Regions from separate parts of the Enterobacter pseudoroggenkampii genome, predicted to be linked through region 2. Evidence: predicted binding sites of a transcription regulator. Region 2 holds the regulator's gene; the other holds the start of a gene.
The links. The regulator LexA, encoded in region 2, represses DNA repair genes until DNA is damaged. The targets are predictions, from matches to a motif close to TNCTGTATGTACATACAGNA.
Positions count from the first base shown of each region.

Region 1: OTG14_RS04945 (metal-dependent hydrolase) is a predicted target of LexA. The motif match lies at 1,585-1,604, and genes of this name have one in related genera.

Region 1 is NZ_JAPMLV010000001.1:1,012,540-1,016,755, reverse strand. It holds gene OTG14_RS04960 (fructosamine kinase family protein) at 1-124, shown strand, start outside; gene OTG14_RS04955 (YniB family protein) at 161-697, opposite strand; gene hxpB (hexitol phosphatase HxpB) at 846-1,517, shown strand; gene OTG14_RS04945 (metal-dependent hydrolase) at 1,619-2,209, shown strand; gene OTG14_RS04940 (L-cystine transporter) at 2,337-3,728, shown strand; gene cedA (cell division activator CedA) at 3,777-4,064, opposite strand.
Region 2 is NZ_JAPMLV010000008.1:65,141-69,356, forward strand. It holds gene plsB (glycerol-3-phosphate 1-O-acyltransferase PlsB) at 1-1,469, opposite strand, end outside; gene OTG14_RS21815 (diacylglycerol kinase) at 1,624-1,992, shown strand; gene lexA (transcriptional repressor LexA) at 2,101-2,709, shown strand; gene dinF (MATE family efflux transporter DinF) at 2,773-4,110, shown strand.

The DNA.
Region 1 (4,216 bases), on a different contig from region 2:
GCCCGGCTTCCTCGACCGCCAGCCGGTGTATCAGCTTTATACGCTGATGAACCGCGCCATTCTTTTTGGCGGAGAACACCTGGTTAACGCCCAGCGGGCGCTTGAGCGCATGCTTGCCGCCTGAGACGCGAACGGGTGGCCTTGCCGCCACCCTTATCGCTTACAGAAAACCGAGCAGTGAGAAGAAGAAGTATCCCGCCACAATGATGATTACGGGAAGGATATAGAGCGGGAAAATTTGCAGGAAAATGGTGTGACGCGGCACAACAATACGGGATTCGATCTGCTCCCGACTCATGCCTTCCGGGCCTTTGGCCTGCTCAAGAATCAACTGATCCTCAACGCCTTCGCGTAAAAAGCGCGTCTGGCGGCTCATTCTCGCGCCAGAGGCCTGCAGTGCCAGCGCAACAAAGATCAGGGCGTATATCACCCAGAAGCCGATATTCAGCTGTTGATGAAAATCCGGGGTGGGTGAGTTAAACCAGAAGATATTCAAAAATGGCGTATTAAAACGCATCATCTCAATCATGACATGAGCGAAATCAAGCATTACCGCATTGATACCCGGCTGTTTTTCGCTGTGATCGTACATAAATTTGAGTACAGAAATCAGCGTAGAAATGACGGCAGGAATAAAAATCACCCAGCCAGCAATACGTTTTAAGACCGCAATGCGTCCAGCTTGTTGATACGTCATCAGTTCCTCTTCATAAAGACGCGTTATTTGTGCCTAAGTCTACCTGCTGGTCATCAATTTCGCCCGCTCTTTAAAAGCAATATGCTAAATTGCAGATTGTGCTTAGCACGTATCGTCTGTCGAACACCCTGGATAAGGAGACGTTGTGATGTCGACACCGCGCCAAATTCTTGCCGCAATTTTTGACATGGATGGATTACTGATCGATTCCGAACCGCTGTGGGATCGCGCCGAACTGGATGTGATGGCCAGTCTGGGCGTCGATATCAGCCGCCGTAATGAACTACCCGATACGCTGGGCCTGCGCATCGATATGGTGGTTGACCTGTGGTTTGCCCAACAGCCGTGGGTGGGTCCCGATCGCAATGAGGTGACCGCACGCATTATCAGCCGCGCCATTTCTCTGGTGGAAGAGAGCCGGCCGCTGCTGCCCGGCGTACGTGAGGCTGTCGCGCTGTGTAAAGCCCAGGGGCTGAAGGTTGGCCTGGCTTCCGCTTCACCGCTGCATATGCTGGAAAAAGTGCTCACGATGTTTGAACTGCGCGACAGTTTTGACGCGCTGGCGTCCGCTGAAAAATTGCCTTACAGCAAGCCGCACCCGCAGGTCTATCTGGACTGTGCCGCTAAGCTCGGCCTGGATCCCCTCAACTGCGTTGCGCTGGAAGATTCCGTTAACGGTATGGTGGCGTCGAAGGCTGCGCGGATGCGCTCCATTGTGGTGCCCGCTGAAGAAGGCCGTCACGACCCCCGGTTTGCGCTTGCCGACGTGAAGCTTAATTCACTGGAAGAACTGACGGCGCATCATCTGCAGGGCGGTTAACGCCCTCCTTCGGTTTGTGACAAACAGTTACACCGTCACCTCTTCCGCCTACTGTATAAAAACCCTATACTGTATGAATTGACAGTTTCGTGGGTTTTATCATGACGGCGGAAGGCCACCTGCTTTTTTCTATTGCGTGCGCAGTATTTGCCAAAAACGCTGAACTTACCCCCGTGCTGGCACAGGGGGACTGGTGGCATATTGTCCCTTCCGCCGTATTGACCTGTCTGCTGCCCGACATCGACCACCCTAAATCCTTCCTCGGACAGCGTCTGAAATGGGTGTCGAAACCCATCGCACGCGCGTTCGGCCACCGGGGATTTACGCACAGCCTGCTGGCCGTGTTTGGCCTGCTGACGCTGTTCTATTTAAAAGTGCCTGAAAGCTGGATAGTCCCCGCCGATGCCATCCAGGGGATGGTGCTGGGCTATTTAAGCCATATTCTGGCCGATATGCTGACGCCTGCGGGCGTGCCGCTGCTATGGCCCTGCCGCTGGCGTTTCCGTTTTCCCATCCTCGCACCGCAGAAAGGTAACCAGCTTGAGCGGGTATTGTGCATGGCGCTGTTTGCTTACGCCGTCTGGATGCCGCAAACCTTGCCCGAAAACAGTGCAGTTCGCTGGTCATCCCAGATGATTAATTCGCTGCAATTTCAGTTTAATCGCTTTATTCATCACCAGATTGAACAGTAAACCGACAAAATTATCCCATTTGTCATAACCCATTCCATTTGGATATAAGCGCTACATCACACTTCTGCTAACCTTCCGCCAACAGGATCGGTAAAAACCGACCCAATAATAAATCAGGAGAACGGGGATGAATTTTCCACTCATCGCGAACGTCGTTGTGTTCGTTATATTGCTATTGCTTCTCGCGCAGGCGCGCCACAAACAGTGGAGCCTGGCGAAAAAGGTGCTGGTTGGTCTGGCCATGGGTGTCGTATTTGGTCTGGCATTACAGGCAATTTATGGCTCCGATAATCCAGTTCTGAAAGATTCCATTCAGTGGTTCAACATTGTCGGTAACGGCTATGTCCAGCTGCTGCAGATGATCGTTATGCCGCTGGTGTTCGCCTCTATTCTGAGCGCCGTGGCCCGCCTGCATAACGCCACTCAGCTAGGAAAAATCAGTTTCCTGACCATTGGTACGCTGCTGTTCACCACGCTGATTGCCGCGCTGGTGGGTGTGCTGGTCACCAACCTGTTTGGCCTGACCGCAGAAGGTCTGGTTCAGGGTACCGCTGAAACGGCACGTCTTACCGCAATTCAGACCAACTATGTGGGTAAAGTAGCTGACCTGACCGTGCCGCAGATGGTGCTCTCCTTCATTCCGAAGAACCCGTTTGCTGACCTGACCGGTGCGAGCCCAACCTCGATCATCAGCGTGGTTATTTTCGCCGCGTTCCTGGGCGTCGCGGCGCTGAAGCTGCTGAAAGACGACGCGCCAAAAGGCGAACGCGTTCTGACCGCGATTGACACCCTGCAAAGCTGGGTGATGAAGCTGGTTCGTCTGGTTATGCAGCTCACCCCTTACGGCGTGCTGGCGCTGATGACCAAAGTGGTTGCCGGCTCTAACCTGCAGGACATCATTAAGCTGGGCAGCTTCGTTGTCGCCTCTTATCTGGGCCTGGGCATTATGTTCGTGGTGCACGGCATCCTGCTGGGCGTGAACGGCGTCAGCCCGCTGAAATACTTCCGTAAAGTCTGGCCGGTACTGACCTTTGCCTTCACCAGCCGTTCCAGCGCCGCGTCTATTCCGCTGAACGTTGAAGCGCAAACCCGTCGTCTGGGCGTGCCTGAATCCATCGCCAGCTTCTCTGCCTCCTTTGGTGCCACCATTGGTCAGAACGGCTGTGCGGGTCTGTACCCGGCGATGCTGGCCGTGATGGTCGCGCCGACGGTGGGTATCAACCCGCTGGATCCGGTATGGATCGCCACGCTGGTCGGGATTGTTACCGTAAGCTCCGCAGGCGTTGCGGGTGTTGGCGGTGGCGCAACCTTCGCCGCGCTGATTGTGCTGCCTGCGCTGGGTCTGCCCGTAACGCTGGTCGCCCTGCTGATCTCCGTTGAGCCGCTGATCGACATGGGTCGTACCGCGCTGAACGTGAGCGGCTCCATGACCGCCGGTACGCTGACCAGCCAGTGGCTGAAGCAGACCGACAAAACGATTCTGGAAAGTGAAGACGACGCCGAGCTGGCGCACCGTTAATCACGGTAGAAATAAAAAAACCGCCATCAGGCGGTTTTTTTATGGCTGTTATTCTTCAACCTCTTCATCCTGGCGGATCTGCATCGCCCACCGCTGTGCGGACTCCGGCACCGTAAACGTGGGAGAGCGACGGAAATGTTCGCCGATCAGCACAAAGGCCACGTATTTCCCCCGCAGCAGCCAGACATCACGAAAGCCCTCCACTTTCAGGGCATGGTCAGGCGGCGCGGGCTCAACGCGGGGCACATAGCTAATAACCTGGCGGTTTTGTTGACGAAGAGGTTTCATAAGCGACGGATTCACTAAAGCAAAATTCTTGAAGCAGGAAAATTCTATGATAGCCGATCCTGCTGCCTTCCGTCGCGCTCCGAGTGGGTGAGATGGCTCCTTTCGCTAATCACGGCATGTGAAAACTCTTAGTTCGCGAACCATGTCGCGACATTGTTCTATCCTTAATAGGGTTTTTAGCAATGGATAAAGGAGAAGCG
Region 2 (4,216 bases):
ATGGATTCGCGCCACTCGGGAACGTGATGGTTCAGGTACGTCATCAACGGCATCGGTTCGCCGAAGTTCACGTAGCCCTGACCGAGATTACGCAGCTTGCTCAGGCCGCGCAGCATCTGCGGCAGGCTCTCTTTCTCTTTGGTTGCACCACGCAGCTCTTTCGCGTACGTGCCCACTTCCATCACGTGCTCGTAGCCAATGTAGATTGGCACCAGCGTGATGGGACGGGTTCCTCCGCGCAGCATCGCCTGAATGGTCATCGACAGCGTGCCGGTTTTCGGATCGAGAAGACGTCCGGTACGGGAACGACCGCCCTCCACGAAGTACTCCACGGAATAGCCGCGGCTGAACAGCTCGCCCAGATACTCGCGGAACACGGTGGAGTAGAGCTTGTTGCCCTTGAAGGTACGACGGATAAAGAATGCGCCCAGGCGGCGGAAAATTGGACCTGCTGGCCAGAAGTTCAGGTTGATACCGGCAGCAATGTGCGGTGGTACCAGCCCCTGATGATAGAGCACGTAGGAAAGAAGCAGGTAGTCCATATGGCTGCGGTGGCAGGGAACATAGACAATCTCATGGCCATCATGCGCCAGCTGACGTACACGCTCGGCGTTATGAACGTTGATGCCCTGGTAGAGACGGTTCCAGGTAAAGCCGAGAATACGATCGGACAGGCGAATCATCTCGTAAGAGAAGTTCGCTGCAATCTCTTCCATCAGCGCAATGGCGTTCTGCTGGGCTTTCTCATGCGATATTTTCTTGCTGCGCGCTTCGTCTTCAACGGCGCGGGCAATCGCTTTGGAGGCCAACAGCTTGTTGAACAGATCCTGACGCGCCGGGAGACGCGGCCCAACGGCAGCAAGGCGCTGACGGGCGAAGTGCATACGCGCCACGCGCGCCAGTTTTTGCGCGATGATCTTGTCGGTGCCGTGCTCGTCCGCCATGCGACGCAGCGAAACGGAAGGGGAGAAACGCACAAAGCTGTCGCGCCCCAGCCAGGAGACCGCAAAGAACTTCTGGATGCCGTTAAGCATGCGCAGCGGCGGGTTCTCTTCACCTTTTTCACGGCCCGGACGACGACCAAACATCACCGATACCGGCACCATCTGCACATCCAGATCGGGGTTGCTGCGGTGCAGGTCGAGATAGTCATGGAACAGCTTGATGGACTCTTCTTTTGGCGTGTAGTAGGTAAACACGCGCGGTCCACCGTGAATGAACACATAGCGCGGCAGCAGCGTACCGTCAACTTCAAGCGGTTCAAGCGGGTCAGGTAAGTCATGCGCCAGACACTGGGCGCGAAGCGTCAGTAAGTCTGCCTTCGAGTTATAAGGCAAAACGTACATAATAGGACGTGACGTATCGAGCCCCAATTCCAGCGCGGGTTCTGCTGGGATAGACTTGCTTTTTACCAGGATGCTTAATGGTAAATTAAGTAATTTGTAGTAAATTCGTGGCCAGCCGGACATAAACGATGTAAAGCCTCTGGTTAATAATGCAATTGCGGCGCAAGGATAACAGAAAGCGCGCAAAATTTCTGTTGTTACCCGTCATACTTCAGGCTGTAGCGAAACGCGCTACAGTTCCTGTTACTGACGCTTTTTTTCATAAAAGGTTCTTTTAATGGCCAATAATACCACTGGGTTAACGCGTATCATCAAAGCCGCCGGCTATTCATGGAAAGGTTTCCGTGCCGCGTGGATCAACGAAGCCGCCTTTCGCCAGGAGGGCATCGCCGCTATCATCGCGGTGATCGTCGCCTGTTTCCTTGATGTTGATGCGATTACCCGCGTACTTCTTATAGGTTCCGTGCTTCTGGTGATGATAGTGGAAATTCTTAATAGCGCTATTGAGGCCGTGGTTGATCGCATTGGTTCAGATTTCCATGAACTTTCTGGCCGCGCAAAAGACATGGGCTCTGCTGCCGTGTTGCTGGCGATTATCACTGCCGCTATCACCTGGGTCACGCTGCTTTGGTCACATTTCCGATGAGCCTCGAGGAATAATTAAGTCCCTGGTTTTTTGTGCAGTTTTTGGTTCCAAAATCGCCTTTGACTGTATATACTCACAGCATAACTGTATATACACCCAGGGGGCGGAATGAAAGCATTAACGACCAGGCAGCAAGAGGTGTTTGATCTCATCCGGGATCATATCGGCCAGACGGGTATGCCACCCACGCGTGCGGAAATCGCGCAGCGTCTGGGCTTCCGTTCTCCGAATGCTGCCGAAGAACACCTGAAAGCGCTGGCGCGTAAGGGCGTGATTGAGATTGTCTCGGGCGCGTCACGTGGTATCCGCCTGCTGGTGGAAGAAGAGACGGGCATTCCGCTGGTGGGGCGTGTTGCTGCCGGTGAGCCTTTACTGGCACAGCAGCATATTGAAGGCCATTACCAGGTCGATCCAGCCATGTTCAAACCGAGCGCTGATTTCCTGCTGCGCGTCAGCGGTATGTCGATGAAAGACATCGGTATTCTTGACGGCGATCTGCTTGCGGTGCACAAAACGCAGGATGTGCGTAACGGCCAGGTGGTGGTCGCGCGCATTGACGACGAAGTGACCGTCAAGCGTCTGAAAAAACAGGGGAACACCGTTCAGCTACTGCCTGAAAACAACGAGTTCTCCCCGATTGTGGTCGATCTGCGCGAACACAACTTCTCTATCGAAGGGCTGGCGGTTGGGGTCATTCGCAACGGCGAATGGCTGTAACCTCTTCCTGACAGGCTATGGCGCCGCTGTAGCCTGCTTCATTCTCCACACCCGGTATTTTTCATGTCACTGCTGACGGCATCCGATAAGGCATTGTGGCGTCTTGCTCTGCCGATGATCTTCTCCAATATTACCGTTCCCTTGCTGGGTCTGGTCGATACTGCCGTTATTGGCCATCTTGATTCGCCTGTTTATCTTGGCGGCGTGGCGATTGGCGCGACGGCAACCAGCTTCCTGTTTATGCTGCTGCTCTTTTTGCGTATGAGCACCACCGGGCTCACGGCACAGGCTTATGGTGCAAAAGATCCGCTGCGTCTGGCGCGAGCGCTGGTCCAGCCGCTGATCCTCGCGCTTGGCGCGGGGGCGTTAATCGTTTTATTGCGTGCGCCCCTGATCGACCTTGCGCTTCATGTTGTTGGCGGTAGCGAGGCGGTACTCGCGCAGGCGCGACGGTTCCTTGAAATCCGCTGGCTCAGCGCGCCCGCGTCGCTGGCTAACCTGGTTCTGCTGGGGTGGCTACTGGGCGTGCAGTACGCCCGTGCACCAGTGATTTTGCTGGTGGTGGGTAACCTGCTCAATATCGTTTTGGATGTCTGGCTGGTGATGGGCCAGCATATGAACGTGCAGGGCGCAGCGCTGGCGACGGCGATTGCCGAATACGGGACCTTTATCATTGGCCTGTGGATGGTCTGGCGCGTGCTGGCGATGCGCGGCATCTCCCTGGCGCTGCTCAAAACCGCATGGCGCGGCAATATCCGTAAGCTGCTGGCGCTTAACCGAGACATCATGCTGCGCTCGCTGCTGCTTCAGCTCTGCTTCGGCGCGCTGACGGTCTTCGGGGCTCGACTGGGGCCAGAAATCGTTGCGGTCAACGCGGTATTGATGACGCTACTGACCTTTACCGCCTACGCGCTGGACGGTTTTGCCTATGCGGTAGAAGCGCATTCCGGGCAGGCGTACGGTGCGCGTGAAAGCGGGCAACTACGGGATGTCTGGCGGGCAGCCTGCCGTCAGTCGGGACTGGTGGCGCTGGCGTTTGGCCTGGTTTACGCCTGCTTTGGTGAGCAGATCGTTGCATTGCTGACGTCTATCCCTGCGCTGCGCGAGCTGGCGAGTCACTATCTCATCTGGCAAGTCGTCTTACCGGTGGTCGGCGTCTGGTGTTATCTGCTGGACGGCATGTTTATTGGTGCGACGCGCGGAGCGGAAATGCGTAACAGTATGGCGGTTGCAGCGGCCGGGTTTGGTCTGACGCTGCTGACGCTCCCCTGGCTGGGTAATCACGGTTTGTGGCTGGCCCTGGCCGTTTTCCTCTCGCTGCGAGGGTTGTCGCTGGCGTTTATCTGGCACCGCCACTGGCAAAACAATACCTGGTTCTCTTCACGTCACGATATATCGTGACGGTTAAAGATTCCGAATGTGAAACCAACTGCCGAATCCTTAACTACAATAATTATCACGTCCAGCAGAAAAGAACGTAACGGACGTTACGACCCGACGCTTAACT